Regions from separate parts of the Pectobacterium aroidearum genome, predicted to be linked through region 1. Evidence: predicted binding sites of a transcription regulator. Region 1 holds the regulator's gene; each other region holds the start of a gene.

Region 1 (7,796 bases):
TTGCCTGTAATTGATTTTTTATGCATATTTATTGACTATATTTTCATTCTAACGTGATGGATAGCAGAGTGAGGCAGCAAATGGCAGCAGAGCAGAAAGCAGTGACACGGGATACTCACGATAAAGTGATTTTGCCGGTTTATGCACCCGCGAAGTTTGTACCAGTGAAAGGTAAAGGGAGTCGCGTCTGGGATCAGGACGGCCGTGAGTATATCGATTTCTCCGGTGGCATTGCGGTTACGGCACTGGGTCACTGCCATCCAGCACTGGTTAATGCGTTGCAGCAGCAGGGCGAAAAGCTGTGGCACACCAGCAATATTTTCACCAACGAACCTGCGCTACGCCTCGCCAGCAAATTGATTGATGCCACTTTTGCCGATCGCGTGTTCTTTGTTAACTCCGGTGCGGAGGCTAACGAAGCCGCATTTAAGCTGGCGCGCCACTATGCGGTTAAACGTCACAGCCCGTATAAAACCAAGATCATCGCCTTCTACAATGCATTTCATGGCCGTACGCTGTTTACCGTTTCGGTTGGCGGACAGCCTAAATATGCCGATGGTTTCGGACCTAAGCCTGCGGATATTGTCCATGTTCCTTTCAACGATCTGGCTGCGGTTAAAGCGGTGATGGACGATCACACCTGCGCAGTCGTACTGGAGCCGATTCAGGGTGAGGGCGGTATTACGCCTGCTACGCCTGAGTTCTTGCAAGGCGTTCGCGATCTGTGCGATCAGCACAAGGCGCTGCTGGTATTTGATGAAGTGCAGAGTGGGATGGGGCGTACCGGTAAACTATTCAGCTACATGCACTACGGCATTACGCCGGATATTCTCACCACCGCTAAAGCGTTGGGCGGTGGATTCCCGATTAGCGCGATGCTGACGACGGAAGAAATCGCTTCTGTGATGACGGTTGGGGTACACGGCACCACTTATGGTGGCAACCCGCTGGCCTGTGCGGTGGCTGAAGCCGCGCTGGATATCATTAACACGCCGGAAGTGCTGTCAGGCGTGGCGGATCGGCACGATCGCTTTGTCAGTGAACTTGAGAAAATCAATCAGCAGTATGGCGTATTCGAGCAGATTCGCGGTATGGGGCTCCTGCTGGGGGCGGAATTGAAACTGCAGTGGCATGGTCGCGCGGGCGAGTTTCTGGCGGCGGCAACGGCTCAGGGCCTGATGGTACTGATGGCAGGGCCGAACGTTATCCGCTTTGTGCCGTCTTTGATCATTGATGAAGATGACATTGTGCAGGGGATGGCGAAGTTCTCTAACGCTGTTGCACAGGTCGTTAACGCAGCAAACTGAGTTATGCTCTCAACGTCGCTTGCGACGGCCCTTAGGGTGGCGAGCAGGAAGCTCGCCATAAAAAAACGTAGGGAACGTTTTTCAACGTCGCTTGCGACGGCCCGTAGGGTGGCGAGCAGGAAGCTCGCCATAAAAAAAAGCGTGAGGCCGAGGCTTCACGCTTTTTTGTTGGTAGGGTACAGCGACAGGGATTTAGCGAGTGCCGTAAACGACAATCGTTTTACCGTGCGCAGAGATCAGGTTCTGGTCTTCTAACATTTTCAGAATGCGACCCACGGTTTCGCGCGAGCAGCCAACGATTTGCCCAATTTCCTGACGGGTAATTTTTATTTGCATGCCATCTGGATGCGTCATGGCATCAGGTTGTTTGGCCAGGTTGAGTAGGGTTTGGGCAATACGGCCGGTCACATCAAGGAAGGCGAGGTTGCCGACTTTCTCTGAAGTAACCTGGAGTCTGCTGGCCATTTGCGCAGACAGACGCATGAGAATATCAGGGTTAACCTGGATGAGCTGGCGGAATTTTTTATAGGAAATTTCAGCCACTTCACAGGCGGTTTTTGCCCGCACCCAAGCGCTGCGCTCCTGACCTTCTTCAAACAGGCCGAGCTCGCCGATAAAATCGCCCTGATTGAGGTAGGAAAGAATCATTTCCTTGCCTTCTTCATCTTTGATTAGCACTGCGACAGAGCCTTTCACGATGTAGTAAAGCGTTTCTGCTTTTTCACCTTGGTGAATAAGCGTGCTCTTCGATGGATACTTGTGGATATGACAATGGGAAAGGAACCATTCGAGAGTTGGGTCTGTCTGCGGTTTGCCGAGAACCATTCGCTATCATCCTCTGTTGTAATTCACTGCGCAAATTACAGGGGTCAGAGTTCCCTGTACGGCGTGTTTAACTGCTAAAAAATAAAATTCAGTCTAGGCAGAATGACGTCAGGGAATATACTGGAACCACTGTACCCTTGATTTTCCGGTTGCTGCCTTGCTGCAACGTAAACGTGGCTGGGTATATCTGGCTACGTCATCATCTTCTTCGTTTCTGGCTTTGTCCAGAAAAGGTCTATTCTATTTTCGTTTTAACACAGCTTTAAGGACGTGTCTTGTGTTGTCTCGCTTCAGCATGACAAAGCTCTGATTAACGCTGGTTTTTGTACAGTAACGGTATAAATTTTCAAAAAATTTTTAGTGGAGAGGCACCATGCAGGCACGGGTAAAATGGGTTGAAGGCTTAACGTTTTTGGGCGAATCCGCATCAGGGCACCAGATATTGATGGACGGCAATTCCGGCGATAAAGCGCCCAGTCCGATGGAAATGGTGTTGATGTCTGTGGGGGGATGCAGCGCGATTGATGTGGTGTCGATTCTGCAAAAAGGCCGTAACGATGTGGCAGATTGTGAAGTGAAATTGACGTCAGAGCGCCGTTCGGAAGCGCCGCGTTTATTTACCCATATCAATCTGCATTTTATCGTCACGGGGAAAGGGTTGACCGACAAAGCCGTCGAGCGCGCGGTCGCTCTGTCTGCGGAAAAATACTGCTCTGTCGCATTGATGCTGGGCAAAGCCGTTGAGGTAACGCACAGCCACGAAATTAGAGTGCTGGAATAATCCCTTTCTCTGGGCACTCATTCTGGTCACTTAAGCCTGTTATTAGGGGAAACACTGGGGGAGGTTCCCGTAGGGAGGCCTCACCCTGTGTATCTCGATGCTTATTCGATGGTTTTCCCTTCCATTAACCGCTGCACCAGCGGTGCCATGATGAGCTCCATTGCCAGCCCCATTTTCCCGCCGGGAACGACCAACGTGTTGATATGGGAGATAAACGAGCCCTGCAACATGGCGAGCAGATAGGGATAATCAATGTTATCCAACCCCTGAAAGTGAATCACGACGAAGCTTTCATCCAACGAGGGAATCGATTTGGCGGCGAACGGGTTGGAGGTGTCCACGGTAGGTACGCGCTGGAAGTTGATGTGCGTACGAGAGAACTGTGGGGTGATGTAGGTGATGTAGTCTTCCATTGAGCGGACGACGGAATCCATCACCGCTTCACGCGAGTGGCCGCGCTCATTAACGTCACGAATCAGCTTTTGGATCCATTCCAGGTTGACGATCGGCACCACGCCGACGAGTAAATCCACATGCTGTGCTACGTCGTTTTGCTCGGTGACTACCCCGCCGTGCAGCCCTTCATAGAACAGGATATCGGTGGGTTCCGGCATCGGCTCCCACGGCGTGAATGTTCCGGGAACCTGATTATAGGGAATAGCTTCATCGTAAGTATGGAGGTATTTACGCGTCTGGCCGCGGCCATGCAGGCCATATTCGATAAACGACTGTTCCAGCAGGCTGAAGTCATTCGCTTCCGGTCCGAAGTAGCTGATGTGGCGCCCTAAATCACGCGCTTTGCGAATCGCCATGTCCATTTCCGGACGGGTATAGCGGTGAAAGCTATCGCCTTCCAACTGAGCGGCGCGCAGGTCAAACTGCTGAAAAATCTTACGGAAGGCCAGACTGGTTGTCGTGGTTCCCGCCCCGCTGGAGCCGGTAACCGCAATGATCGGATGCTGATGTGACATAAGACGCGTAACTCCGTGATCGCGATGCGCGCATAGGCCAAGAGCCTGCGCGCATCCTCAAAAATGACGTAAGTTTTTATCATTGTTAGCATGTTTGGCGCATTCTTTCACGCCTTTCGGCATGCTCAATAGGGGGCATGCCCTCCGGCATTGAACTGGTCGCGCGGCATAATATTGAGGGTCTCATGTAACTCAGACCACACCAGCACCACCTCGCCGGACTTGAGCTGTCTGCGGATATCTTCCACTTTCTGCGCCAGCGACCACTCCTGTTCGCCGTAATCGGTGCCTTCCCGCAGGACGAAAGATTCGATGATGTTATCCAGCGTTTCTGGATCGAGCTGTTGCCAGGGAATAATCACGCTAGGGTTCCTGAGTCAAAGGGGAGTCGGTGGCGTGGTCCAAAAATGGGCTAAGCCAGTTGGGAATGCGCTGTTCCAGCCACATTTTCGGTTTCAGCAGCGTTCCACCGACGAAGCCAACATGCCCGCCGTGTTCTGTTAGCTGATATTCAATATTAGACGGTAACTGCGACAGATCGGGAATCACCTCTGACGTCATGAAAGGATCGTCCTTCGCATGGATGATGAGCAGCGGTGTGCGAATCTGAGGCAACAGCGGCAGGGCGCTACAGCGTCGATAGTAGTCGGCGGCATCGTGGAAGCCGTGAATACGTGACGTAATGACGTCATCAAACTCTCGTAACTGGCGGATGCGTTTCAGTTGCGGCAACTGAATCGGCAGCGTGTCCGGGTAGGCTGCCAGCTTGCGGCCGGCATTTTGCTTTAGCAGTCGCAGCAGGTAGTGCTGATAGACGCGGGAGAAGCCTTGCTCCATACGACGGCTACAGGGTTCGAGCATCAATGGCGCGGAAACAATGACGGCAGCAGAGAGATAACAGGATTCGCCTTGCTGCGCGAGCAGGTAGGCCAGCATGTTACCGCCGAGAGACACGCCGATGGCGGCGGTAGGTGCATCGCCTAGCGTCTCTTGCATCCAGCGCAGGAAATAGCTGGCATCGCTGGTTTCGCCGGAGTGATAAATACGCTTCATCCGGTTGGGTTTTCCACTGCACCCACGAAAATGCATGACGACGGCCAGCCAGCCGCGCTGTTTACAGGCATGCAGCAGCCCGTGGGCGTAGGGGCTATGAAAGCTGCCTTCCAGTCCGTGGAACAGCACCACGCGCGGTTTGTGCCGCGCCTGTTCGGGCGCTTCGCTCCACGCCAGATCGACGAAATCGCCGTCCGGTAACTCAAGGGGCTGCCAGACTGGCGAAAACTGCGCGTGACGGCGAATCAGGCGCGGCAATAGCGTTTGCAGATGCGGGTTATGCGCGCCGCTCAGCGGATGAAAATGGTCATACATAAAGGATATAGAAATCTTGTTGTCGGCTCTTGTACGATCAATATCACACTGTTAGCTTCAATGCTGCCAGTTGGTACGACATTTGGGTCAGGAGCGCCCACAAATAATGGAACTGAGTTTATTTCTGTCGATGTTAGGGTTTTTGTGGGTGGCGGCCATCACGCCGGGGCCGAATAATATGCTGTTGACCACCTCGGGCGCGAATTTTGGTTTTATGCGTTCACTGTGGCTGATGATCGGCATCATGCTGGGCATGCAGAGCATTTTGCTGCTGGTGGCATTCGGTGTCGGTGGCTTGATTCTGATTTATCCTTCGCTGCACTTTATCCTGAAAGTCCTCGGTAGCGCCTATCTGCTTTGGCTGGCGTGGAAAATCGCCACGGCGGCTTACGAACGGCTGGAAACGTCTGTTGCGCCGCCCAAGCCGATCCGGCTTTATCAGGGGTGGTTACTGCAATTCCTGAACCCGAAAGCGTGGCTCATGGCGTTGGGCGCGGTGGCCAGTTTTAGTCTGGCGGGTGAAGAGTATAACCATTCCGTGATCGCGATAAGCATCGGGATTGTGCTGGTCAATCTGGTGTCCGGTGTTATCTGGCTCGGATTTGGCACGATCATTGGGCGACTGCTGCGCAGTAAGAAAGCGTGGATTATCTTCAATATGTCAATGGGGCTGCTGACCGCCGCCTGCGTGCTATTGATTTGGCATTAATGCTGGGGTGATAACGTCGCGAGCGGTGTTTCGCTCGCGACTTAGCAACTACGCTGCAAGTAGCATGTTACCGATGGGGTTTATTTATAACCATCTGTTTTTAATAAGTTATTAACCAGGTTAAGTTCGGTATCAAAATCCAGCGTATCGTTCTCCAGCAGCCGTGCGTGTTGTTGTTGAAAGGCGGAACCCAGTGCTTTCAGCGCGGTAATATTCTTCAGCAGAAAATCGTCCGATTTGCCGTGTTTCTCTAATTGGGTGGAAAGCCTGACAAACTCACCCGCGACTTTTTCTACGGCAGGAAGGTAGCGATTAAGAAACGCCGTGCCGGGCTCCACATCCTTGGGATCTTCCTTCATACACGTGACAATAAGCTGTCCGTACTCAACGATAATTTTCAGTTCGTCGAGAAGCTCGTCGGGGAGCTTCTGTAAGTTTTGCAACCGTGCGATACGGCTCTCAAACGTAACAGCTTTCTGAACAGGCGGTGTAATAATGGCCCGCGAAGGTTTAGGTGATATTGGTGCTGCTATCGGCGCTTTCTGTTGGTCTGTTTTGATTTTTGTTTTTATTTTTATTTTTAAAAAATATGCCCATTGGTAATAGCGTGCTACTCCGCCCACCACACAGATTACGAACACAGCATTATAGAAAGGGTGTTCACCAAACTTATGTACATCGGTGTAGCGCATTATGATGGTGAAAACTAAAAAAAACTGAATAGCTGTACCGAGACTAGGATGAGAAATCTCGGAGCATGCTTTGATTATCCACCACGCTACGGCAATCCACCCCAGAACGAATATTCCATCATGCGCAATGAACCAAATCACGCCAGCCACAAGTGGCCAAATCATATCAACCTGGTGCCGTGTAAAGGCGTACCACAGCAGAATTAAACTGAAACAGGTCACTGTGATAGCGCTATCTTTAACCTCTTTGTTCGCCATGAGGTCTGGATAATATTTTGGTAAGACTCCTTCAGCGATGAACCAACTTATTAGCAACCAGATGCAGCCTAAGCCCCAGAGCTTAAGCAGCGTCAGGCACAAACGACCCAGTTTCTTTTGCCATCCCTCATCTGGAGGGGAAGATGCGTTTTGCATATTCAATGAAGACCACTTATCAAAACGAAATTATTTATGCAGAACGTTGCTGCATCGCGTGTTGTTGGTTCGCAGCAATCTCGGCCAGACGCGTTCTTAGCTCCGTTTCCATCGTGCCTAGTTCTTTTTCTACATCAGCCCGACGGGTTCTGGCGTCATTGGCAATCGTGACGGTTTCTTCGATGGTGTTCAGGAGGCGGCTTTGCACCTCGCGTAAGGTTTCGATGTCCACAATCGAGCGTTCGACTTCCCGCGCGGTCTCAACGGTGCCGAGCTGGAGCATTTCTGCATTTCTTCTCAGCATGGCATTGGTGGTATCAGAGACTTCTTTTTGCAGTTTTGCCGATTTGCGCTGTGAATGCAGCGTTATTGCCATCACGACCTGGCTTTTCCACAACGGAATCGTGGAGAGAATGCTGCTCTGAATTTTCTCGGCGAGCGACTGGCTATTACTTTGCATCAAACGAATTTGAGGCGCGGTCTGGATCGCGATGGTGCGGGACATCATCAGATCGTGCAGGCGTCTTTCAAAGCGCTGTATGTTGCTCACTAAATCACGCACGTACTGCATATCCATCGGGTCGTTAGTGCGCTGTGCTTTTTCCTGTGCGGCGGTCAGATCGCCAGACTGAATCGCTGCCAATTTCTGTTTACCGGCAATGATATGCAGCGTGATTTGTTGAAAATACTCGCGGTTGCGTATGAAGAGCTGTTCCAGCGTGGAGATAT
Region 2 (7,796 bases), 1.2 Mb from region 1:
AGGGATGATCCGGCAGCAAATCCTGATAGTCTCCGTATGTCAGTAGTGGTAGCGCTTTACGCATAGCGATAAGCTGTTGATAGGTGTAGAAAACGGACGCTTTATCTGCCAATGCTTGCTTTGCGTTGACGTGGGAAAAGTTTTGACACGGTGCTATCCACGGTGTGCCGGTCGTAAATCCGGCATGGTTACTGGCATCCCATTGCATCGGTGTACGGCCGTTATCGCGTGATTTGCTGGCGAGGATTGCCAAGGTTTGTGCATCTGGCTGACCCCGATCGCGCTGTTCAGCAAATTGATTCAGGCTTTCAATATCCCGGTATTGTTCAATCTGCGTATAGCCGGGATTGGTCATCCCCAGTTCTTCGCCCTGATAGATATAGGGCGTGCCCTGCATGCCGTGAAGCACCATCGCCAGCATTTTGGCGGATTGCACGCGGAATTCGCCTTCATCGCCAAAACGCGACACGATGCGCGGCTGATCGTGGTTACACCAGAACAGCGCATTCCAGGCATGGTTGTGCATACCCTGTTGCCAGTGAGTAAAAATCTGCTTGAGCTGGATGAAATCAGGTTCTGCCAGCGTCCATTTTTCCCCATTGGGATAATCGACTTTCAAATGGTGAAAATTGAACGTCATGGAGAGTTCACTACCGTCCAACGCGGCGTAGCGACGGCAGTGTTCCAGCGAGGTCGATGACATCTCGCCGACGGTCATTAAACCGTGGGGCTGAAAAACATCCCGGCTGAATTCCTGCAAGTAATCATGAATCAATGGCCCATCGGTGTAGAAACGGCGTCCATCGCCCTGAGCGTCTGACGGAAAATTCTGTTGCTTAGAGACCAAATTGATCACATCCAGCCGCAGTCCGTCTACACCTTTGTCCGACCAAAATTCACAGACCTGCTTTAATTCATCCCGTACACGTGGGTGTTCCCAATTCAGGTCAGCCTGTTCTGTGGCGAAAAGGTGCAGGTAATACTGTTTGCTCTCCGCGTGCCATTGCCAGGCTGGGCCGCCAAATTTTGAACGCCAGTTATTGGGTAGCGCACCGTCATTGCCATCACGCCAGATGTAAAAATGTCGGTAGGGACTACGGCGATCCTGTGCGTTCAGGAACCAGTGGTGCTGCGTAGAGGTATGGTTGAACACCATATCCATGACGACACGAATACGACGGCGATGCGCTTCTGCAATCAACGTTTCCATATCGGCCATCGTGCCGTAGGTTGGATCGATGGCACAGTAATCGGCGACGTCATAACCGTTATCAACCTGAGGGGAAAGATAAACCGGGGTCAGCCAGATCGCATCAACGCCCAGCTGTTGCAGGTAATCGAGTCGCGCAGTGATGCCGGCGATGTCGCCAATGCCATTTCCGGTACTGTCCTGAAAGCTCTTCGGGTAGATTTGATAAATTACGCCGTTTTGCCACCAGGGAAGCGAGGTAGTCATGAACAATCCTCCTAATCTATGTGTGGCCGCTATGCGGGATCCAGCGTGCCATTACGGCTCTTACGTTTATAGACCAGCGCCGTCAATACAATCGGAATGATGACGGCAACCAGCGTGGCGAGAGCAAAGATTCCCCAAAACTGTGGCTTGATGGAGAGAATGCCCGGCAACCCACCGACACCGATGCCATTTGCTGTTACGCCGTACAGGCCGCAAATGAGTGCGGCGGCGGCGGAGCCGATCATGGCGCACAGCATCGGAAAGCGGTATTTCAGGTTGATGCCATACATGGCTGGTTCGGTCACGCCAAGAAAGGCGGAAATGGCGGCGGGAACTGAAACTTCGCGTTCGTTGTCTTTTCGGCTGACGAGAATCACTCCAACGACGGCTGCCGCCTGGGCAATGTTGGACAGCGCGATGAGTGGCCAGACCGGCGTGCCGCCCATACTCTGAATCATCTGCATATCAATCGCTAACGTTGTCTGGTGCACGCCCGTGATGACCAACGGTGCATAAAGGAACCCAAACAGCGCGGCGCCAATCGGAGCAAAGCTGCCGGTCATGACGGCTTTCACGGCCCAGGCAACGCCATCGCCAATCATACGGCCAAAGGGGCCAATCAAGGTATGTGCCAGGAAAACGGCCAGAATCAGTGAGGTTACAGGCACGACCACCAGATAGAGGTAATCCGGTACGATTTTCTTCAGCCGAGTTTCAATCAGCGCCAGCGCCATCCCGGCTAGAACGGAAGGGATAACCTGTGCCTGATAGCCTATTTTCTCTATCGTGAACCAGCCAAAATTCCATACCTCGGGCGTTTGCTGCCCGATGAGGTAGGCGTTCATTAACTGTGGCGATACCAGCGTGATACCGAGTACGATGCCGAGGATGGGCGTGCCACCCATTTTGCGTACGGTTGACCAGCAGACCGCAACGGGGAGATAGAAGAAGATGGCTTCGCCCAGCAGCCAGAGGAAATCGTAGACGGTTTGCCAGGTAGGGTAAAGCTGTACCAGCGTTTGCCCGTCACGCATCGGGATATCACCGATCACGTTACGCGCACCGAGGATCAAGCCTCCGCTGATGAGCGCGGGAAGCAGCGGGAAAAAGATCTCAGCGAAATGTGAAATGCTGCGCTCAAACCAGCTCATATTCTGGCGGGCGGCGACTTTGGCCTCTTCCTTATTGATTTCGCCTTTGCCTGTCGTGGCGAGCAGTGCTTTGTAATACTCGTCGACGTCGGTGCCAATCACGACTTGAAACTGTCCTGCGTTGGTAAAGCACCCTTTGACAATACGCATTTCTTCAATGTTTTTTGGATGAGCTTTGGACGAATCGTGCAAGACGAAGCGGAGACGGGTAATACAGTGCGTGACAGCCGCGATGTTCTCGCGTCCACCAACTAGTTCGATCAGACGGTCAATATCCTGTTGCTTAACTTTACTCATAGTCATGTCCTTTTTATACCCGTCATACTTCAAGCTGCCTGTGCGTTGGCTGCTCTTACTCACCCCAGTCACTTACCTGTGTAAGCTCCTGGGGATTCGCTCGGTTGCCGCCTTCATGCAACTCGAATTATTTAGGGTATATCTTTTAGCGCAGACGTCAGGGACGCGAAGCAAGTACAGCTACAGAAAAGCATAGTCTGTTAACGATGATTGTGCTGTGAAAGGAAAACGCATTGGGCTGTTTTTAAAAGAGAATGTTCAGGCATGCGGTGTGCCGCACAGATCTGTGACGTACGGGTAGACAAAAAAGAAAGAGAGATGAATAGGATGTGGGAGCAGGAGAAAAACAAAAGCCGCCTATAGGAGGCGGCTTTAGAGATTGTTTATATCACAATCAGAACGGGCTGATGATTGACCCAATACGTTCACAGTAGCTGACATAAACATCTCCCATTCTTTTAAAGAATTTGCTGATTCTACGAAACATAGTCATTATCAGACTCCTCTAACGGGTTAATTAAGTGTGATGTTCATCACGTTTTTAATGGTAGCGGAGATGAAATTGGATTTCAACATTTTTGTGATGTTAGTCACAAAAATATAACGAGTTGGCAAATAGCGTGCGCCGTAGAGCGAAACGAACCTGATACGCGCCAATAGCGCTGCGCATCAGGTGAGGGAATGCAAGATGAGGCCGTGTCAGGCGGGATAGTGATAAATATTATGATCGAACCATTGCTCACCAATCTGCTCTGCATCTTTCTCCAGGTGATGAAAACGGAAGCCGAGCCGTTGAGCGACGGCGTTGCTGCGTGTGTTGGCGGTTGAGGCTTTGATGACGCAGCGATCAACGAGATTGGCATCGGCATAGGCTGTTATCAGCGTGTTGACGGCCTGAGAAATGATGCCTTTCCCTTCAAATGCTTCGGCGAGCCAGTAGCCGATGACGCCTTCTTTATCCTGAATCGTATTGAAGGAGACGATGCCAGCCAACGCGTCGTCCCAGCGGATAAGATACACGGCAGAGGTTTTGTCAAAGAACGCCTTTCTGTTGTCGCCAATGGTTTCACGCGTGTCATCGACGTTCGTGACGGAGTCTGGCCAGGGTAACGTTCGTCGCAGACGGGCTTTTTCCTGCTGAATCAGGTTGAAGAGCGCATCGGCATCGCATTCTTCCTGTATCGTTAGGCGCAGATGGGGCTGATGACGTAGCTCATACAGTTTGTCTGCAAATAACGGATCGACAACCGACGTTTCCATAAAATCCCTCCCTTACCCTTGCAAGGTACCGTCAACGATCGTGACGCTATGCCCGCCGATCCAAGGTTCATCGTTCAGATAAGTTACGGTAATCCGGCCATCGCAGTGCAGCATCGTGCCCTGTCGTGCCAGGTAACTGAGTGGCGCGGTGACGTTATTGGTCGAGTGCTGCTGGCGAAGCAGCGCTGCCAGACAGGCGTTGGCACTGCCAGTAACCGGATCTTCTTTGAGATGGCCACGTTCAATATAGAATGCGCGAACTTCGTAATCGGCTGGCGTCGCGTTATCGTGCGGGCCGTAGATGGCGATGCCGTTAGTCTGACTAAGGTTTTGCACGGCTGAGAGCGCGTCTGCATCGGGTGTGATGTTCAGACAGGTGTCGGCGCTGTCTACACGAATCACCAGCCAGCGAATTCCCATATGTACTGCGGTGGGCGGGTAGCGGTTATCGATAGCAGCATTATCAGAACCAGTAATGCCAAGCGTTTTTTCCAGCAGTGGCATATGCTCGTCACCGAACGGAACCATGGTGGCCTGCGGTGCGTGAAAAGCCAGACTGCCATCGTCATGAATATTGATCGGAACTAAGCCAACGCCGCACTGTTGCACTAACTGACCTGGGGATTTCGGGCGCAATCCTTCTTCCAGCAGGGCATGCGCGGTGCCTAGCGTCGGGTGTCCGGCAAAGGGCATTTCCGATTCTGGCGTAAAAATGCGCACGTGGTAATCTGCCAGAGGATCGGTAGCTGGCAGGACAAACGTGGTTTCTGACAGGTTTGTCCAACGCGCGATATTCTGCATTTGCGCATCGGTTAACCCATTTGCTTCCAGAATGACGGCAAGCGGATTGCCCTTGAAAGGCTGCTGGGTAAAAACGTCGACCTGTTTGAAACGACGTACTATCGGCATCGCATTTCTCTCCTGTATGCGCTATCGCTTAAATATTACTCAAAACTAACCGCGATCCTATCGCGCGCTTGTGGCATAATGCGCGCCAAATCACATTCCGACTCGAGTATAAGTGCTGTGTTAAGTACCAACAATATCACCATGCAGTTCGGCAGCAAGCCGTTGTTTGAAAACATTTCCGTTAAATTTGGCGGCGGCAACCGTTACGGTTTGATTGGCGCAAATGGCTGCGGTAAATCCACATTCATGAAGATTCTCGGTGGCGATCTGGTGCCGAGTGGCGGTAACGTCTTCCTCGATCCTAATGAGCGCCTGGGTAAACTGCGTCAGGATCAGTTCGCTTTTGAAAAATACAGCGTGCTGGATACCGTCATCATGGGCCACGGGGAACTGTGGGCGGTAAAAGAAGAGCGCGATCGCATCTACTCATTGGCTGAAATGAGCGAAGAGGACGGCTACAAAGTTGCCGATCTGGAAGTGCAATACGGTGAGATGGATGGCTACAGCGCAGAATCTCGTGCCGGCGAACTGTTACTGGGCGTTGGGATTCCGGTTGAGCAACACTATGGTTTGATGAGTGAGATTGCTCCCGGCTGGAAATTGCGTGTCCTGCTGGCGCAGGCGCTGTTTGCCGATCCCGATATCCTGCTGCTCGACGAACCGACCAACAACCTGGATATCGATACGATCCGCTGGCTGGAGCAGGTGCTGAACGAGCGTAACAGCACCATGATCATCATTTCGCATGACCGTCACTTCCTGAACATGGTTTGTACGCACATGGCGGATCTGGACTACGGCGAACTGCGTATTTATCCCGGTAACTACGATGAATACATGACGGCTGCGACGCAGGCTCGCGAGCGTTTACTGGCCGATAACGCCAAGAAGAAAGCGCAAATTTCCGAACTGCAATCGTTCGTCAGCCGCTTTAGCGCCAACGCCTCTAAATCCAAACAGGCGACATCGCGTGCGCGTCAGATTGATAAAATTCAGTTGGATGAAGTGAAAGCGTCCAGCCGCCAAAACCCGTTTATCCGTTTTGATCAGGATAAGAAACTGTTCCGTAATGCGCTGGAAGTGGAAGCGTTGAGCAAAGGTTTTGATAACGGCCCGCTGTTTAGCAAGCTGGGTCTGATGATCGAAGTCGGTGAGAAAGTGGCGATCCTGGGTACCAACGGTATTGGTAAATCGACGCTGTTGAAAACGCTGGTCGGCGATCTTCAGCCAGATAGCGGCACCGTGAAGTGGTCAGAAAATGCCAAAATTGGCTACTACGCGCAGGATCACGAATATGAATTCGATGAGACGCTGACGGTGTTTGACTGGATGAGCCAGTGGAAGCAGGAAAAAGATGACGAGCAGGCGGTACGCAGCGTGCTGGGTCGTTTGCTGTTCAGCCAAGATGATATCAAGAAGAAAGTGAAGGTGTTATCCGGTGGTGAAAAAGGCCGCATGCTGTTTGGTAAGCTGATGATGCAACGTCCGAATATTCTGGTGATGGATGAACCGACCAACCACCTGGATATGGAATCCATTGAATCGCTGAACATGGCGCTAGAGATGTACGAAGGGACGCTGCTGTTCGTTTCTCATGACCGTGAGTTCGTTAGCTCGTTGGCGACCCGTATTCTGGAAATTACGCCAAATAAAGTGAACGATTTCACCGGCAACTATGAAAATTACCTGCGCAGTCAGGGTATTCAGTAAGCGTTGTATTACGGCCTCATTATTGAGGCCGTTAATCCCCGTCATACTTCAAGCTGCATGTGCGTTGGCAATACTCGGCTCATCACTGAGCCTCGCCCTGAAGGGCCGCCGCAAGCGGCGTTCAAATCGGCTAAGCCGACTTGTCCTCGCTCACCTCAGTCACTTACTGATGTAAGCTCCTGAGGATTCACTGTGTCGCCGCCTTCCTGCAACTCGAATTATCTAGGGGATATATTCGTTTAGTCAGGATAGAAGCCGCGATTCAGCGCTTCAACCGCTTCGACAACGCGCGGCCCCATTCCCAGTAAAATCGCCTGATCGAGTGCGATAATACGTTGGTTTTTCCAGGCTGCGGTTTGCGTCAGTCCCGGTACTGCCGCCAGCGCTTCCACACCGTTTTCCACACTTTGTTTGGTCACCACCACCACCTCTGGATTTGCCGCAATCATTGCCTCGCCGCCGTAAATACGATACTGGCTATGCGTAGCAACATTTTCCCCGCCCGCCAGCGCGATCAGGCTATCCACCACGGTATTTTTCCCCGCGACCTGCGCCGCGCTGCTGCCGACACTCAGCAAAAACACGACGCTGACGCGATCCTTTCGCGTCGCCAGCCGCTCTGATACCGCATTGAGCTGCTGAGAGAGACGCGTGGCCAGCTGTTCGGCAGCCTCAGAACGATTGAGCAGTGTGCCAGCCTGACGAATATTGCTAAACAGCTGCGCTGGCGTACTGGGCGTGCGGGTAAAACGGGCGACCGTTACGCCCGCCTGCTCTAGCTGGTTAAGCACCTGCGGCGGGTTGGCATCCTGCCAGGTCATCAATAACGTGGGGTGCAGTGACAAAATCCCTTCGCTCGTCAACTGCTGCCAGTTGCTGACCTTCGGTAGCGTTACCGTTTGTGGCGGGTAAGTGGTGGTCTGATCGACACCCACTACCGTATTGCCTGCGCCAAGTGCATAAACGATTTCCACCAGCGAACCGCCGGCAATCACCACGCGCGGTTCGGCCGC
Region 3 (7,796 bases), 1.4 Mb from region 1:
CTGCTACGGAACTGGAGCAGGCGCTGGAGGGCTTTCGTGGCACCACGCAGCAAGTGCCATCCATGTACTCAGCGCTGAAATATCAGGGGCGTAAGCTGTATGAGTATGCCCGTCAGGGGCTGACGGTTCCGCGTGAAGCACGTGAAATCACCGTGTACGAACTGCAGTTCATTCGCTGGGAAGGGGATGAGCTGGAGTTAGAGATCCATTGCTCTAAAGGGACATACATCCGTACCATTATTGATGATTTGGGCGAAAAGCTGGGCTGTGGCGCGCATGTGATTTACCTGCGTCGTTTGCAGGTGGCTACGTATCCTATCGAAAGAATGGTAACGCTGGAGCAGTTGGCCACATTGGTCGAGCAGGCTCAGGCACAAGAGCTTTCGCCTTCGCTGAGTCTCGATCTGCTGCTCATGCCGATGGAAAGCCCGGTTATTGATTTTCCTGAAGTGAATTTGACGCCCGTTGTCGCCGGTTATTTGAAGCTGGGGCAGCCCGTTCAGGCCGCGAATACGCCGTTGAACGGTATGGTGAGAATCACCGAAGGCGACGCGCACACGTTTATCGGTATGGGTGAAATCGACGGCGATGGTCGCGTTGCGCCACGGCGTCTGGTTGTTGAGTATCCGGTGTAAACCCGCCCGTTGCTGCCTTGCTATCGCAGAACGCTGAGGGTAGAATAGCGCGGCTTGACTGCTGGGTGGCTGAATTAGAGATCGGCGCCCGTTTTTTTATCTATAATGTTGGAGTATTACAATGTCTCTAAGTGTTGAAGCTAAAGCTAAAATCGTAGCAGACTTCGGTCGTGGCACTAACGATAGTGGTTCTACTGAAGTTCAGGTTGCTTTGTTGACTGCGCAGATCAACCATCTGCAAGGCCACTTTTCTGAGCACAAAAAAGATCACCACAGCCGTCGTGGTCTGCTGCGTATGGTTTCTCAGCGTCGTAAGCTGCTGGACTACCTGAAGCGTAAAGATGTAGCACGTTACACCAGCCTGATCGAGCGTCTGGGTCTGCGTCGCTAAGTCTTCTGAGTTTCAGTGGGAAGGGGCCTCTTTTGGCCCCTTTCTTCTAGGAAGCGTTAGCAAAACAGAGTAGTGTATTGTTGTTAATATGATCTTTCATTACAGAGGTTCGCGCGGCTAATGAGAGGCTTTATCTGCATGAGCAAGATAAGGGTTGTCATTAGTCGTGAGGATGTAGTGTAAAGGTCGGGAGTTCACTGGCGCGTTTATCTTGAATACGTGTAGCGCGCCCCAGCTAAGGATATTATTTTGCTGAATCCGATCGTTCGTAAGTTTCAATATGGTCAGCATACCGTTACGTTAGAGACCGGTATGATGGCTCGCCAGGCTACCGCCGCTGTGATGGTAAGCATGGATGACACCGCGGTATTCGTTACCGTGGTCGGCGCGAAAAACGCCAAACCCGGCCAAAGTTTCTTCCCATTAACGGTTAACTATCAGGAGCGTACCTACGCTGCCGGACGTTTCCCTGGTGGTTTTTTCCGTCGTGAAGGACGTCCAAGCGAAGGCGAAACGCTGATTTCTCGTCTGATCGACCGTCCAATCCGCCCTCTGTTCCCAGAAGGTTTCCTGAATGAAGTTCAGGTGATTGCGACCGTGGTTTCCGTTAACCCACAGGTTAACCCTGACATCGTTGCCATGATTGGTGCCTCTGCGGCGCTGAGCCTGTCTGGCATTCCGTTCAGCGGACCTATCGGCGCTGCACGCGTTGGTTACCTGAACGATCAGTATGTTCTGAACCCAACGACAGATGAGCTGAAAGAAAGCCGTCTGGATCTGGTTGTTGCAGGTACAGAAGGCGCGGTTCTGATGGTGGAATCCGAAGCCGACCTTCTGAGTGAAGACCAGATGCTGGGCGCAGTGGTATTTGGCCACGATCAACAACAGGTTGTGATCGAAAACATCAACGCTCTGGTTGCCGAAGCGGGCAAACCGAAGTGGGACTGGCATGCGCCAGAAGTGAATGTTTCTTTAGAACAGCGTGTACAGGCTCTGTCTGAAGCTCGTTTGGGTGACGCTTACCGCATCACTGAAAAACAAGAGCGTTATGCACAAGTTGACGTCATCAAAGCTGACGTTGAAGCCGCTCTGCTGGCAGAAGATGAAACGCTGAACGCGGGTGAGATCCAGGAAATTCTGGGCAACGTCGAGAAAAACGTTGTACGTAGCCGCGTGCTGGCTGGCGAACCACGTATCGATGGCCGTGAAAAAGACATGATTCGTGGTCTGGATGTGCGCACTGGCGTACTGCCGCGTACCCACGGTTCTGCACTGTTCACCCGTGGTGAAACTCAGGCGTTGGTCACCGCGACGCTGGGTACCGAGCGTGACGCACAGACCATCGACGAGCTGACCGGCGAACGTACCGATCGCTTCCTGCTGCACTACAACTTCCCTCCGTACTCTGTTGGTGAAACGGGTATGGTTGGTTCGCCTAAGCGTCGTGAAATTGGTCACGGTCGTCTGGCTAAGCGTGGCGTGTTGGCTGTTATGCCGAAGGCGAGTGAATTCCCGTACACCGTCCGTGTAGTATCTGAAATCACGGAATCCAACGGTTCTTCCTCTATGGCGTCTGTCTGCGGTGCGTCTCTGGCACTGATGGACGCGGGTGTACCGATTAAATCAGCCGTTGCGGGTATCGCGATGGGTCTGGTGAAAGAAGGCGACAACTTTGTTGTGCTGTCCGATATTCTGGGTGACGAAGACCACCTGGGCGATATGGACTTCAAAGTTGCCGGTAGCCGTGAAGGTATCACCGCGCTGCAGATGGATATCAAGATCGAAGGGATTACCCGTGAGATCATGCAGGTTGCGTTGAATCAGGCCAAAGGTGCGCGTTTGCACATTCTGGGCGTGATGGAACAGGCAATCAGCACACCACGTGGCGATATCTCTGAATTTGCACCACGTATCCACACCATCAAGATCAGCACCGATAAGATCAAAGATGTCATCGGTAAAGGTGGTTCTGTGATTCGTGCGTTGACCGAAGAAACGGGCACCACCATTGAAATCGAAGACGATGGTACTGTGAAGATCGCTTCAACTGACGGCGAAAAAGCGAAACACGCGATTCGTCGTATTGAAGAGATCACTGCTGAAATCGAAGTTGGCCGCGTGTATCAGGGTAAAGTTACCCGCATCGTTGACTTTGGTGCTTTCGTCGCTATCGGCGGCGGCAAAGAAGGCCTGGTGCATATTTCTCAGATCGCCGATAAGCGCGTAGAGAAAGTGACTGACTACCTGCAAATGGGTCAGGAAGTACCGGTCAAGGTTCTGGAAGTTGATCGTCAGGGCCGCGTACGCTTAAGCATCAAAGAAGCAACAGCGCCAACTCAGGAAGCGGCAGCCCCGTCTTCTGAGGAATAACGACTGTTAGAAAACAGTCTTATGGCACCTTGCCTGATTATCATGGCAAGGTGCCTCGTCTATCGTAAGGGTATGGATGTCCTTGCGTTGAGCAGTCCGGGACAGGATGTTCATCCAATGTTTGTCTTCGGGAGTGGGAAATGAAGCCTTTCTTGCGCTGGTGTTATGTTGCAACAGCACTCATGCTGGCAGGATGCAGCAACACGGATTGGCGTAAAGACGCAGTATTGGCGATTCCGTTACAGCCTACTTTACAGCAGGAAGTGATTCTGGCACGCATGGAACAAATCCTTGCAAGCCGGGCATTAACCGATGATGAGCGAGCACAGCTATTATATGAGCGCGGAGTGCTGTATGATAGTCTCGGGTTACGGGCATTGGCGCGGAATGATTTTTCACAAGCGCTGACGATCCGCCCTGATATTCCAGAAGTTTTTAACTATTTGGGTATCTATTTAACGCAGGCAGGCAATTTTGATGCTGCCTATGAAGCGTTTGATTCTGTACTAGAGCTTGATCCAACTTACAATTACGCGCGTTTAAACCGGGGCATCGCTTTGTATTACGGCGGTCGCTACCTGTTAGCGCAGGATGATCTGCTGGCGTTTTATCGAGACGATCCGAATGATCCTTTCCGTTCGTTGTGGCTGTATCTTGTGGAGCGAGAAATCAATCCAGAGACGGCCAAAGTTGCGTTGAAGAAACGCTATGACGACGCCAAGAAAGGGCCTTGGGGATGGAATATTGTCGAATTCTACCTGGGTGGTATCAGTGAAAAAACACTGATGCAGCGTTTACAGGAAGAAGCTACGGATAACACTTCGCTCGCTGAGCATCTCAGTGAAACTGACTTCTATTTAGGTAAGCACTACCTAAGTCTGGGGGACAAGAACACCGCTTTGGCGCTGTTCAAGCTGACGGTTGCCAACAACGTCCATAACTTTGTTGAGCACCGCTATGCATTGTTGGAATTGGCGCTATTAGGCCAAGAGCAAGACGACCTATCAGGATCGGACCAGCAATAGCTGACGAACATCTAATCAGCCTGAAAAACTTCGGTTATCACCTTCACGGGTGAGGGCTTTTTTGTTCGCTTTTTAATCCAATTTGAGCCGGTTCACACTTTTCAATGAAAATGACTGAAAATTTTCACGACGAGTTATGTAGACTGGCCGCCATGTGTAATGAGGCACGTGTACATGACTGATTTAGTAACTTCTTTTGCCGATTTGGGGTTGAACACCTCTATCCTTAATGCCCTGACTGATTTGGGCTATGAAAAACCGTCTCCGATTCAGGCGGAATGTATTCCTCACCTGCTGAACGGTCGCGATGTGCTGGGTATGGCACAGACCGGTAGCGGTAAAACAGCAGCGTTCTCTCTGCCATTACTGAACAATCTGAAACCTGAGCTTAAAGCACCACAGATTCTGGTGCTGGCACCGACCCGTGAGCTGGCGGTGCAGGTAGCAGAGGCCTGCAATGATTTCTCCAAACATATGCACGGCGTTAACGTCGTCGCACTGTATGGCGGCCAACGCTATGACGTGCAACTGCGCGCGCTGCGCCAGGGTGCGCAGATTGTCGTGGGTACGCCGGGTCGTCTGCTGGATCACCTGAAACGCGGTACGCTGGATCTGTCCAACCTGAGTGGTCTGGTACTGGACGAAGCCGATGAAATGCTGCGTATGGGCTTCATCGAAGATGTTGAAAACATCATGGCTCAGATCCCTGCTGAACATCAGACTGCGCTGTTCTCTGCGACCATGCCTGAAGCGATTCGCCGCATTACGCGCCGTTTCATGAAAGATCCGCAGGAAGTTCGCATTCAATCCAGCATTACCACGCGTCCAGACATCAGCCAGAGCTACTGGACGGTGCAGGGTATGCGTAAAAATGAAGCGCTGGTGCGTTTCCTGGAAGCAGAAGATTTTGATGCGGCGATTATTTTCGTTCGTACCAAAAATGCAACGCTGGAAGTGGCTGAAGCCCTGGAACGTAGCGGCTACAACAGCGCCGCGCTGAACGGTGATATGAACCAGGCGCTGCGTGAGCAAACGCTGGAGCGTCTGAAAGATGGCCGTCTTGATATCCTGATCGCGACCGACGTTGCGGCGCGTGGTCTGGACGTTGAACGTATCAGCCTGGTCGTCAACTACGATATCCCGATGGATGCCGAGTCTTACGTTCACCGTATTGGCCGTACCGGTCGTGCGGGTCGTGCGGGTCGTGCTCTGCTGTTTGTTGAAAACCGTGAGCGCCGCCTGCTGCGCAACGTTGAGCGCACAATGAAGCTGACGATTCCTGAAGTGGAATTGCCAAATGCAGAATTGCTGGGTCAACGCCGTCTGGCTAAGTTTGCTGCTAAAGTACAGCAACAGCTGGAAAGTAGCGATCTGGATATGTACCGCGCGCTGTTGACGAAACTGCAACCGCAGGAAGAGCTGGATGTCGAAACGCTGGCTGCGGCGTTGCTGAAAATGGCGCAGGGTGAACGTCCTCTGATTCTGCCACCGGATCCTGTGTTCCGTCCTCGTCGCGAATTCCGCGATCGTGATGATTCCCGTAGTGATTCACGTGGCGATCGTCGCCGTGATCCGCGCGATTCTCGCGAAAGCCGTGACGGTGACCGTCCGCAACGTCGTGAGCGTCGTGATGCAGGCGAAATGGAACTGTATCGTATCGAAGTGGGCCGTGATGACGGTGTTGAAGTTCGTCACATTGTTGGCGCAATTGCCAACGAAGGCGATATCAGCAGCCGCTACATCGGTAACATCAAGCTGTTCGCGTCTCACTCGACGATTGAACTGCCGAAAGGTATGCCGGGTGACCTGTTATCACACTTTACCCGCACGCGTATTCTGAACAAACCGATGAACATGCAATTGTTGGGTGATGCTCAGCCGCATGAACGTCGTGGCGGTGGCCGTCCTGGTGGCGAACGTCGTGATGGCGCTGCTCCACGTCGCTCTTTCGGCGGTGGTGAACGTCGTGAAGGTAACGGTGGTGAGCGTCGCGAGCGTTCTTTCAACCGTGATAACCGTGACGGTGCTTCACGCGCTCCACGTCGTCGTCCTGCTGACGCGTAAGCTTCACTTCAGCTTGCTTCAATACAGGCTGTCGTAACAAAATCAGCTGCAATATAAAACGACCCGTTCAGGGTCGTTTTTTTTGGTTCAAACAAATCTATCAACGTACGTTAAAGCGTTTGCCGCACATCCATCGCAATTTCAAAAGATTGCAGGCGTGCCTGATGGTCAAATATTTGGCCATTGATCATCACTTCGTCCGCCTGTGTTTCTCGCAACAGACTCTGCAATCCATGACGCACCTTGGCGCGATCGCCAACAATGGACAGCCGTAATGCTTGATCCGCGCCAAACTGCTCGGCAGGTGATCCTACCGTGTCGATGTTTTCTACCGGTGCGGGGAGCGGGCCCGGTGTACCACGGCGCAGGTTGATGAATTGTTGCTGCATCGAGGTAAAGAGGAAACGTGCATCCCGATCGCTCTCTGCCGCGACTACATTCACGCAAACCATCGCGTAAGGTTTGGCGTGGGTGGCTGAAGGGATAAAGTGTTCGCGATAGAGATGGAACGCTTCCAGCAACATATCGGGCGCGAAATGGGCGGCGAAGGCAAAAGGCAACCCCAGTCTTGCGGCCAGTTGTGCGCTGTACAGGCTCGATCCCAATAGCCAGATCGGAACGTGTAAACCTTGTCCCGGAACGGCTTGCACCGGTTGACCCGGCTGTGCATCGGCGAAATAGCGTTGCAGTTCCTGCACATCTCGTGGGAAATCTTCAATATCGGCATTGAGGTGACGGCGCAGTGCCATCATGGTGCGCTGGTCGGTGCCGGGGGCACGGCCTAATCCCAAATCGATGCGGCCGGGATACAGCGATTCCAGCGTACCAAATTGCTCTGCAATGACGAGAGGTGAGTGGTTCGGCAGCATCACGCCGCCGGAGCCGAGACGAATGCGCGCCGTTCCCGAGGCAAGATAGCCGAGCAGCACTGAGGTTGCTGCGCTGGCGATACCGGTCATGCTGTGGTGTTCTGCCAGCCAATAGCGGTGATAGCCCCATTTTTCTGTATGTTGCGCCAGATCCAGCGAACGATGGAAGGCGTCACGTGCTGTCGCACCCTGTGGAATAGGCGCAAGATCGAGGACGGAAAACACAGCAGCTTGAGAAGGTGTGGACATAATATGACTCACTTTGTTGTTCACTGACTCCACCTGAGCGATGGATGCTAATGCCGTCAGTCAATGATGAAAGTCAGATCAGTATGCGGGAATGTCACGGTTATACGTAGTTCAAAGGTGCGCTTAGGAAGGAAAGGGCGGCATGCCGCCCGGATAGGATGTGGCTTACGGGACAAGCTCAAGGCCAGCGACG
Region 4 (7,796 bases), 1.2 Mb from region 1:
TGCGTCAGGTTCGTTCGGGCAAAGACGTGGTGATTTCAGATGCGTTGACCTTCATGGCGGGTGACCGTTCCCATATTGAAGAAGCCTACCCGGGCGATATCATCGGGTTACACAACCACGGCACTATCCAGATTGGCGATACGTTTACGCAAGGTGAAGACATGAAATTCACCGGTATCCCTAACTTTGCGCCGGAATTGTTCCGTCGCATCCGCCTGCGCGATCCGCTCAAGCAGAAACAGCTGCTGAAGGGGTTGGTACAGCTGTCTGAGGAAGGCGCGGTACAGGTATTCCGTCCATTGACCAACAACGATCTTATCGTGGGGGCGGTCGGCGTACTACAGTTTGATGTGGTGGTTGCCCGTTTGAAAACCGAATATAACGTTGAGGCGATTTACGAGTCGGTAAACGTTTCTACCGCGCGTTGGGTTGAGTGCAGCGATGTGAAGAAATTCGAAGAGTTTAAGCGTAAGAACGAGCTGCATCTGGCGCTGGATGGCGGGGATAACCTGGCTTATGTGGCACCAACGATGGTGAACCTGAACCTGACGCGGGAACGCTATCCAGAAGTGACGTTCCACCAAACGCGTGAGCATTAATGTTGTTCGATACGCCACGGTTTCACGAAAATAAACGTGGCTGTGGTGTTTACATCGTGACCACATTGTTAAAATAATCATCACCCGGTTATGTTTGGTTTTAGGCCAATAATGCCGGGTGTTTTTATTTTTAAAACATCTAAAAATCAATATCTTATATTTTTATTTTTCCCTGCGCGATCTCCTGCCTCGGTGCAACAGACAAATCTGAATTGCTGTACATATTCCTTTGTTCCCCTGTGATTTTCCATTCTGTGGGCTATAGTTAACAACGTGTTAACTGAGTTAGCTTGTTCAACTGTTAACACAATGCAAGTTGGTTCATTGTTTTGATTTGTTTCGCTTTTGCAATTCAATGCTCTGATTTTTTTATGCAAGAAGAGGGAATTATCGGAGCATTGGTCACGTCATTATCACCTTGATTTGCTGATGACGGTGCAGGCGTTAATGTGACTCGAATAGATTGTTTCGGGTTTAGAGAAAAGCATAAGAAGGAAGACATCGATGAAAAAGACCACATTGACAAAATCGCTGATCGTAGTTGCTCTGAGTTCGATTCTGGCTGGCGGTGCCATGGCGGAAGAAACATTAGGGCAGAAAGTAGAACGTATCGCGGATACAACTGGTGCAAAAATCGATAGCTCCGCCAATAAAGCCTCTGGCTACATGAGTGACAGCGCTATCACAGCAAAAGTGAAGAGTGCGTTGCTGGAAGATAAATCCATTACCAGCAGCGACATTTCCGTTGAAACGTCAAAGGGTGTCGTCACACTCAGCGGCTTTGTCGGTAGTCAGGCACTGAGCACCCGGGCGGTGGAAATTGCCACTCAGGTTGAGGGCGTCCAATCCGTCAGCGACAAACTGCAGGTTAAAGATAATCAATCACAGTCGGTTGGCGCTTATGCCGATGATGCGGTGGTGACCAGCACGATTAAGGCGAAACTGCTGGCGGATGACATTGTTCCGTCTCGCAAAGTGAAAGTCGAAACGCAGGAAGGTGTTGTGCTGTTGAGCGGTGAAGTCGACAACAAAGCGCAGTCCGATCGTGCAGAAAGTATTGCGAAGGCCGTTGACGGCGTGAAAAGCGTTAAAAACGACCTGACCGTTAAATAATCGTCATTTCAAACGGGGTTATCCGTCATAGCGGATAACCCTACCTAATCCGCATAATAAAACACCATCTGTGGATACGCAGTCAGGACGCAAGAAGTGCGTCAGGATGACCACCATGATTTTTAATTTTGTCTGGTAAGGAGAGCGTATGTTTCGTTGGGGCATTATATTTTTAGTTATCGCACTTATCGCGGCAGCTCTGGGTTTCGGCGGGCTGGCCGGTACGGCAGCTGGCGCGGCGAAAATCGTCTTTGTGGTCGGTATTATTCTGTTTCTGCTTAGCTTGTTCACTGGTCGAAAACGGCCATAGCACACGCATTCTTTATAGAATAAATGTCATACAGAGCACACAGCCGCGCCACGCGGCTGTCACATTTTACCGGCACACTGTTCGCGTATTTGCTGCATTTCGACAGTTTATCAGGAGGTTTATGATGAATAGCGATATCGTTGTTGGCAAATGGAAACAGTGGAAAGGGAATTTTCTGGCGCTGTGGGCCGATTGGTTTGACAGCGATTGCGCCTGGCTGGAAGGGAGTAACGATTACTTGTCCGGCGTATTGCAAGAGGGTTACGGAAAGGCGCACGAAGAGGTATCCTCAGAGAAAACCACGCTACACTGAGGCGTTACCGCAACGACAAGTCCTATTCTGCCATGATGCTTTGGCAGGATATTACTTGGCCGTCGATTAGGTTGCTTCATCTTGGTGGACTTAATCTTGACGGAGAGAAGCGACGTGCCTTCTGAACGATACCGTTTTATCGACACCCACTGTCATTTCGATTTTCCCCTCTTTTACGATGATGCACTGGAAAGCTTACGTCTGGCGCAAGACGCAGGGGTTGAGCGCATCATTATTCCCGCCGTGGCTTCCCAGCATTTCGAACGCGTGTTGATGCTCGCTCGTACTTACCCATCGCTTTATGCTGCGCTAGGCCTCCATCCGCTTTATATCGCCGAGCATCAGGAAGATGACCTGATTCGTCTGGAAGACGAACTGCGGCAACAGCCTGCCAGACTGGTCGCGGTCGGTGAGATTGGGTTGGATCTCTACATGCCGGAACCACAGTTCGAGCGACAGCTTACCTTCCTTGAAGCTCAGCTTCGGCTGGCGAAAAAATACGATCTCCCGACGATCCTGCACTCGCGGCGCAGCCACGACAGGCTGGCGCAATTGCTCCGTCGTATCGACGTGCCGCGTACCGGTGTGGTTCACGGGTTTGCGGGCAGTCTGGCGCAGGCGCAGGCCTTTATCCGACTGGGTTATTACATCGGCGTCGGGGGAACCATTACCTATGACAGGGCGAATAAAACGCGTCAGGCGATTGCGCAGCTGCCGTTAGATCGCCTGCTGCTGGAAACGGATGCACCCGATATGCCGATGAGTGGTTATCAAGGGCAGCCAAACCGACCCGAGCGCATTTCGTGTGCGTTTCACACGCTGTGTGAGCTACGTTCAGAATCGCCTGAGGAGATTGCCGAGGCGCTCTGGCAAAATTCGTTCAGGCTATTTGGACGGCTCACTCCGACATAACACCGCTACCGTTATGCCGACACTATTCCTCTAACGCGGAAGCTTCTGTTTGCTTCCGTTTTTCTCTTATTTCTGTGCAACAACAGACAGAACAGTCATCTTGATTTCATATACCAACCATTAAATTGTGATACAGATCACTTTTTGGTGTTTTGGACTGTTCGATGTTGTATGTATTTGTGACATAAATTAGCGACCTTTTCGGGCCACTCTTTATAATCGGCTCGCCAGCACGTGCTTACTGCTCTGGCGAAATGATTTTTATTATGCTTTCACTTTTTTCACGCGTTATAGGGAACTGCACATGCAACTCGTTATGAGTCTCATCGGCATGCTTGTTCTGATTTTTTTCGCGGTTATTTTGTCCAGTAATCGTAAAGCGATCAGATTGCGCACCGTAGTTGGTGCTTTCGTTATTCAGATTGGTATCGGTGCGTTGGTGCTGTATGTGCCAGTAGGACGCAAAATTCTGGAGGGATTGACGGGCGGTGTAGCAAACGTTATCGCCTACGGAAACCAAGGGGTTTCATTCATTTTTGGCGGTCTGGTTTCCGACAAAATGTTCGAAATCTTCGGCGGTGGCGGGTTTGTTTTCGCATTCCGTGTATTACCGATCATCGTCTTTTTCTCTTCCCTTGTAGCGGTACTGTACTACATGGGGGTGATGCAGTGGGTCATCCGTTTATTAGGCGGTGGGTTGCAGAAACTGTTGGGAACGTCCCGTACTGAGTCGCTCTCTGCCACGGCTAATATTTTTGTCGGCCAAACAGAAGCACCCTTGGTGGTTCGTCCGTATATCGCCAACATGACGCGTTCAGAGCTGTTTGCGGTGATGTGCGGCGGATTAGCCTCCATTGCGGGGTCTGTGATGGCAGGCTATGCCCAGATGGGCGTGCCGCTGGACTATCTGATTGCGGCTTCCTTCATGGCTGCGCCGGGTGGATTGCTATTTGCCAAACTGATGGTGCCGGAAACGGAAAAAACGCACGATCATGACGAGATGGTTGGGTTTGTTGATGAAGACGATCGCCCGGCTAACGTCATTGATGCAGCGGCAAGCGGTGCGGCGTCCGGTATGCAACTGGCGCTGAATGTGGGCGCGATGTTGCTGGCTTTTGTCGCTTTGATTGCTCTTCTTAATGGCATTCTGGGTGGTATCGGTGGCTGGTTTGATTACCCGCAACTGTCAATGGAATTGATGCTGGGGTGGATATTCTCACCTGTTGCCTTCTTAATCGGCGTACCGTGGCATGAAGCAACGGTAGCGGGGTCGTTTATTGGGCAAAAGCTGATCGTTAACGAGTTCGTCGCTTACATGAATTTCAGCGAGTACCTGAAAGCGGATGATGTGGTTGCTGCTGCGGGCTTGCAGGTTCTGTCGGATCATACCAAAGCTGTGATTTCGTTCGCGCTGTGCGGCTTTGCTAACCTTTCGTCTATTGCTATCCTTATTGGAGGTTTGGGCAGTATGGCACCGAGTCGGCGTCAGGATATTGCCCGTTTGGGTTTGAAGGCGGTCGCGGCAGGTACGCTTTCTAACCTGATGAGCGCCTGCATCGCAGGGTTCTTTTTGTCTCTGTAGTCCTTGTTGACTATGCAGTACCGGACCTTGTAAATGTAACCAGGCATTCTTGCAGTTGCGAGGTGATGGGCGGCGAAAGTCGCCCATTGTTCGTTTAAAACCCTACATTATTTAGGGCTTAAGCGTGATCTACGCAGCGTGTAGCGAATGCGGGTGCGACATGCTTGCCTGAGTGGAGTGACATGCTTTCTGCTTTTATTGATGATGTTGAATGGATTACTTTTCCACGGGCAACGGACGGTGCCACCTACCCAGGTATTACTGCTCGCTGCCATTTTCATGTATCTGCTTATGACGACGCGCTGTTTGCTGCGTTGAACATCCCTTTCCCTGATGCGTTAGCGCGTGCAGTGCCGAAACGGCGTGCCGAATTTCTGGCTGGGCGCTATCTTGCCAGACACGTGTTGAATAAATTGGATCATCCTGATTTCGTGCTGTGCAGTGCGGAAGATCGTTCGCCACAGTGGCCGGAAAATGTCGCTGGTTCGCTCAGCCATAACAAAGACAGCGTGCTCTGTGCTGCGCATTTGCGTATCGAGGCGCTATCGTGTGTGGGTGTTGATATTGAAGGATTCATATCCGATGAGCGTGCGCAATCGCTGTGGCCTGGCATCATTGGCGACGAGGAATTCCAGTGGTTTCAGGAGCGTGAGGAGTCGTTCTGCTGCTTGCTGACGGTAAGTTTCTCAGCGAAAGAGAGTCTGTTTAAGGCGCTTTATCCGCAGGTTCGGCACTACTTTGATTTTCTGGATGCCAGACTGGTGGCGCTGGATATCACCAAACGCGAGTTTGAGCTGGAACTGCTGACCGATCTGACGCCGACGTTTTACGCTGGACGCCGTTTTAAAGGGGCGTATCTGCTAAGAGAGTACGACGTCACTACCTTTATCTGCTGCTAAAAAAGCCCGCGTGAGCGGGCTTGGATCTATTCATCAGAACGTATTGGCATCAGAACTTATAGCTCACGCCGCCGTACACCGTACGTCCAGACACGAAGTAGTCGATATCGGTCGCAACATAATCCCGTTTTTCGTTGGTCAGGTTAGTGACACCCAGTTTCAGATCCACGTTTTTAACCGGTGTATAGGTCGCGCCAATATCCACGGTATTAAAACCGCGTGTTCTATACGTTTCTTTATCACGCAAATATTGGTTGCTGGTGTACTGGTAGGACACGTAGGTAGATAGATTATCCAGCGCCTGCCAGTTCAACTGCGTGTTAACCGTATTTTTCGGTGTTTGCTTCAGGCGCATTCTGGTCGCACGGTCTTCTGCATCAACCACGGTCCAGTTGGTGGTCCAGTTCAGATCATCTGTCAGGTCGACCCAAAATGAGGTTTCAATCCCCTGCACACGCGCTTTACTCACGTTTTCATAGGTTCGTGTTAGCGAATTGGTTTGAATCATATCTTTAATATCATTGTTAAACAGGGTGATACCAGTGCCGAAATGCTCGGCCTCATAGGCGGTACCCAGTTCATAGCTGATAGAGGTTTCAGCCTTCAGGTCAGGGTTACCGACGATGTAGCATTGACCACGGCATGCTGCTTTCGTATAGCCTTTGGTAAATTGAGCGAGGGTTGGCGCTTTAAAAGCCTTATTCACGCCGCCTTTGATCACCCAGTTGTCGGTCAGACTATAGGTAGCGTAAGCGCGTGGGCTGAACTCGGTGCCATAGACCTCATGGTGGTCGACGCGGCCACCAAACGTGAGGGCTAAATCCGCAATCTTGAATTCATCCTGTAGGAAAAGAGCACTTTGATTGACGTCTACTTTTCCGCCTTTCAGGTTCATGCTGTGTTCCAGTGATGTGATGCGGTATTCGCCGCCACCGGTTAGCAGATGATCGCCCAAATAACCGGAGATTTGTCCATCAACTGTCTGATTATTTTGAGTAATATCGGCAATGCCTTTATTAAGCTCAGAATTATCCATTAAATCGATATTTTCGTAGTAGTAGCGTAACCGCGTATCGAAATTATCCCAGCTACCGTTATGTGTGAGTCCCAGACCGAGGCGATCCAGTTTTTGTGTATTGTGAGCTGTTGCGCCAGAGTTATTCCAATCGACGAAACGGTCATCTTTGGTATAAGTCGCATCAAAATCCAGACTCTGTTGAGAATCGATCAACCATGTCAGGTTACCCAGCACGCTGTAGTTATCACGTTTTTCCAGCGCATCTGAGTTGCGATTCTTGGATTGCTCGGTACGCCACGCATCGCGCTTGCCACCGTCCACAATCAAACTGCCCAGCAGCGTATTCTCTATCAATGGCCCGCTGACGTAACCATTCAGACGGTTATGGTCGCCGCCGGAACCTTCGGTTGGAGCCTGAAAGTTATAGCCAACTTCTCCAGCAACGTTCTCCCCCGGTTGGCGAAGAATCACGTTGACTACACCGCCCAGCGCATCGGCACCGTACAGAGAAGACATCGGGCCACGAATCACTTCGATACGTTCAATCGCCGACATAGGAATGGAGCTAAGATCGAAATCATTCCCCATATCGGTCGCAAGTGATTCTTGGGTGTTGATACGGCGACCATTTACCAGCAGTAGCGTGTAGTCCGCCCGCATACCACGGATTTTAATTTCGTTACGGCCATAGGTAGTCGACGGGTTGATGTTAATCCCCGGCAGCTTTTTCACCGCATCGGAAACGTTATTCACCGACATCTTTTCCAGTTCGGCGCGGGTGATGACAGAGACGCTGGCGGGGGCGCTTAGCGTAGTGTGTTTCGTCTGCGTTGCCGTCACGACGATTTTTTCATCTGCCGCGTTTTCTGCCTGCGCAAGTGCAGGCAGTGCCAGTAATCCGGTCACCAGCAGGGCACGATATACCTTGCTGTGTGGGAAATGATGATGTGAAAAACGATTTTCCGATTTTAGCTGCATGTCAAAGGCCTCATCAAAGAGTGGAAAAAACATCCCCGTAAATAAATTGCGTGCTGTGTTACGTGTATTGCC

The links. The regulator CRP, encoded in region 1, controls carbon source genes, mostly activating them, when cyclic AMP is high. The targets are predictions, from matches to a motif close to ATGTGANNNNNNTCACAT.
Positions count from the first base shown of each region.
Region 2: the regulator CRP is predicted to act here: its motif matches at 5,152-5,169, upstream of AB8809_RS07445 (ABC-F family ATPase).
Region 3: the regulator CRP is predicted to act here: its motif matches at 4,502-4,519, upstream of yrbN (protein YrbN).
Region 4: the regulator CRP is predicted to act here: its motif matches at 3,373-3,390, upstream of AB8809_RS20655 (NupC/NupG family nucleoside CNT transporter).

Region 1 is NZ_CP166097.1:457,370-465,165, forward strand. Features, by position in the region: gene AB8809_RS01945 (aspartate aminotransferase family protein) at 81-1,307, shown strand; gene crp (cAMP-activated global transcriptional regulator CRP) at 1,500-2,132, opposite strand; gene AB8809_RS01955 (OsmC family protein) at 2,506-2,913, shown strand; gene AB8809_RS01960 (phosphoribulokinase) at 3,015-3,884, opposite strand; gene AB8809_RS01965 (YheU family protein) at 4,010-4,246, opposite strand; gene AB8809_RS01970 (hydrolase) at 4,248-5,252, opposite strand; gene AB8809_RS01975 (LysE family translocator) at 5,359-5,961, shown strand; gene AB8809_RS01980 (5-bromo-4-chloroindolyl phosphate hydrolysis family protein) at 6,042-7,067, opposite strand; gene AB8809_RS01985 (toxic anion resistance protein) at 7,102-7,796, opposite strand, start outside.
Region 2 is NZ_CP166097.1:1,648,396-1,656,191, forward strand. Features, by position in the region: gene treC (alpha,alpha-phosphotrehalase) at 1-1,456, opposite strand, end outside; gene treB (PTS trehalose transporter subunit IIBC) at 1,486-2,904, opposite strand; gene AB8809_RS07435 (GNAT family N-acetyltransferase) at 3,604-4,164, opposite strand; gene AB8809_RS07440 (PhzF family phenazine biosynthesis protein) at 4,177-5,073, opposite strand; gene AB8809_RS07445 (ABC-F family ATPase) at 5,191-6,783, shown strand; gene AB8809_RS07450 (ABC transporter substrate-binding protein) at 7,023-7,796, opposite strand, start outside.
Region 3 is NZ_CP166097.1:4,328,253-4,336,048, reverse strand. Features, by position in the region: gene truB (tRNA pseudouridine(55) synthase TruB) at 1-635, shown strand, start outside; gene rpsO (30S ribosomal protein S15) at 757-1,026, shown strand; gene pnp (polyribonucleotide nucleotidyltransferase) at 1,276-3,396, shown strand; gene nlpI (lipoprotein NlpI) at 3,537-4,421, shown strand; gene yrbN (protein YrbN) at 4,526-4,603, shown strand; gene AB8809_RS19515 (DEAD/DEAH family ATP-dependent RNA helicase) at 4,596-6,485, shown strand; gene AB8809_RS19510 (luciferase-like monooxygenase) at 6,596-7,603, opposite strand; gene AB8809_RS19505 (U32 family peptidase) at 7,769-7,796, opposite strand, start outside.
Region 4 is NZ_CP166097.1:4,586,069-4,593,864, reverse strand. Features, by position in the region: gene prfC (peptide chain release factor 3) at 1-599, shown strand, start outside; gene osmY (molecular chaperone OsmY) at 1,104-1,712, shown strand; gene AB8809_RS20670 (DUF1328 domain-containing protein) at 1,861-2,022, shown strand; gene AB8809_RS20665 (stress response protein) at 2,147-2,335, shown strand; gene AB8809_RS20660 (TatD family hydrolase) at 2,450-3,247, shown strand; gene AB8809_RS20655 (NupC/NupG family nucleoside CNT transporter) at 3,552-4,829, shown strand; gene AB8809_RS20650 (4'-phosphopantetheinyl transferase) at 5,012-5,728, shown strand; gene AB8809_RS20645 (TonB-dependent receptor domain-containing protein) at 5,778-7,724, opposite strand.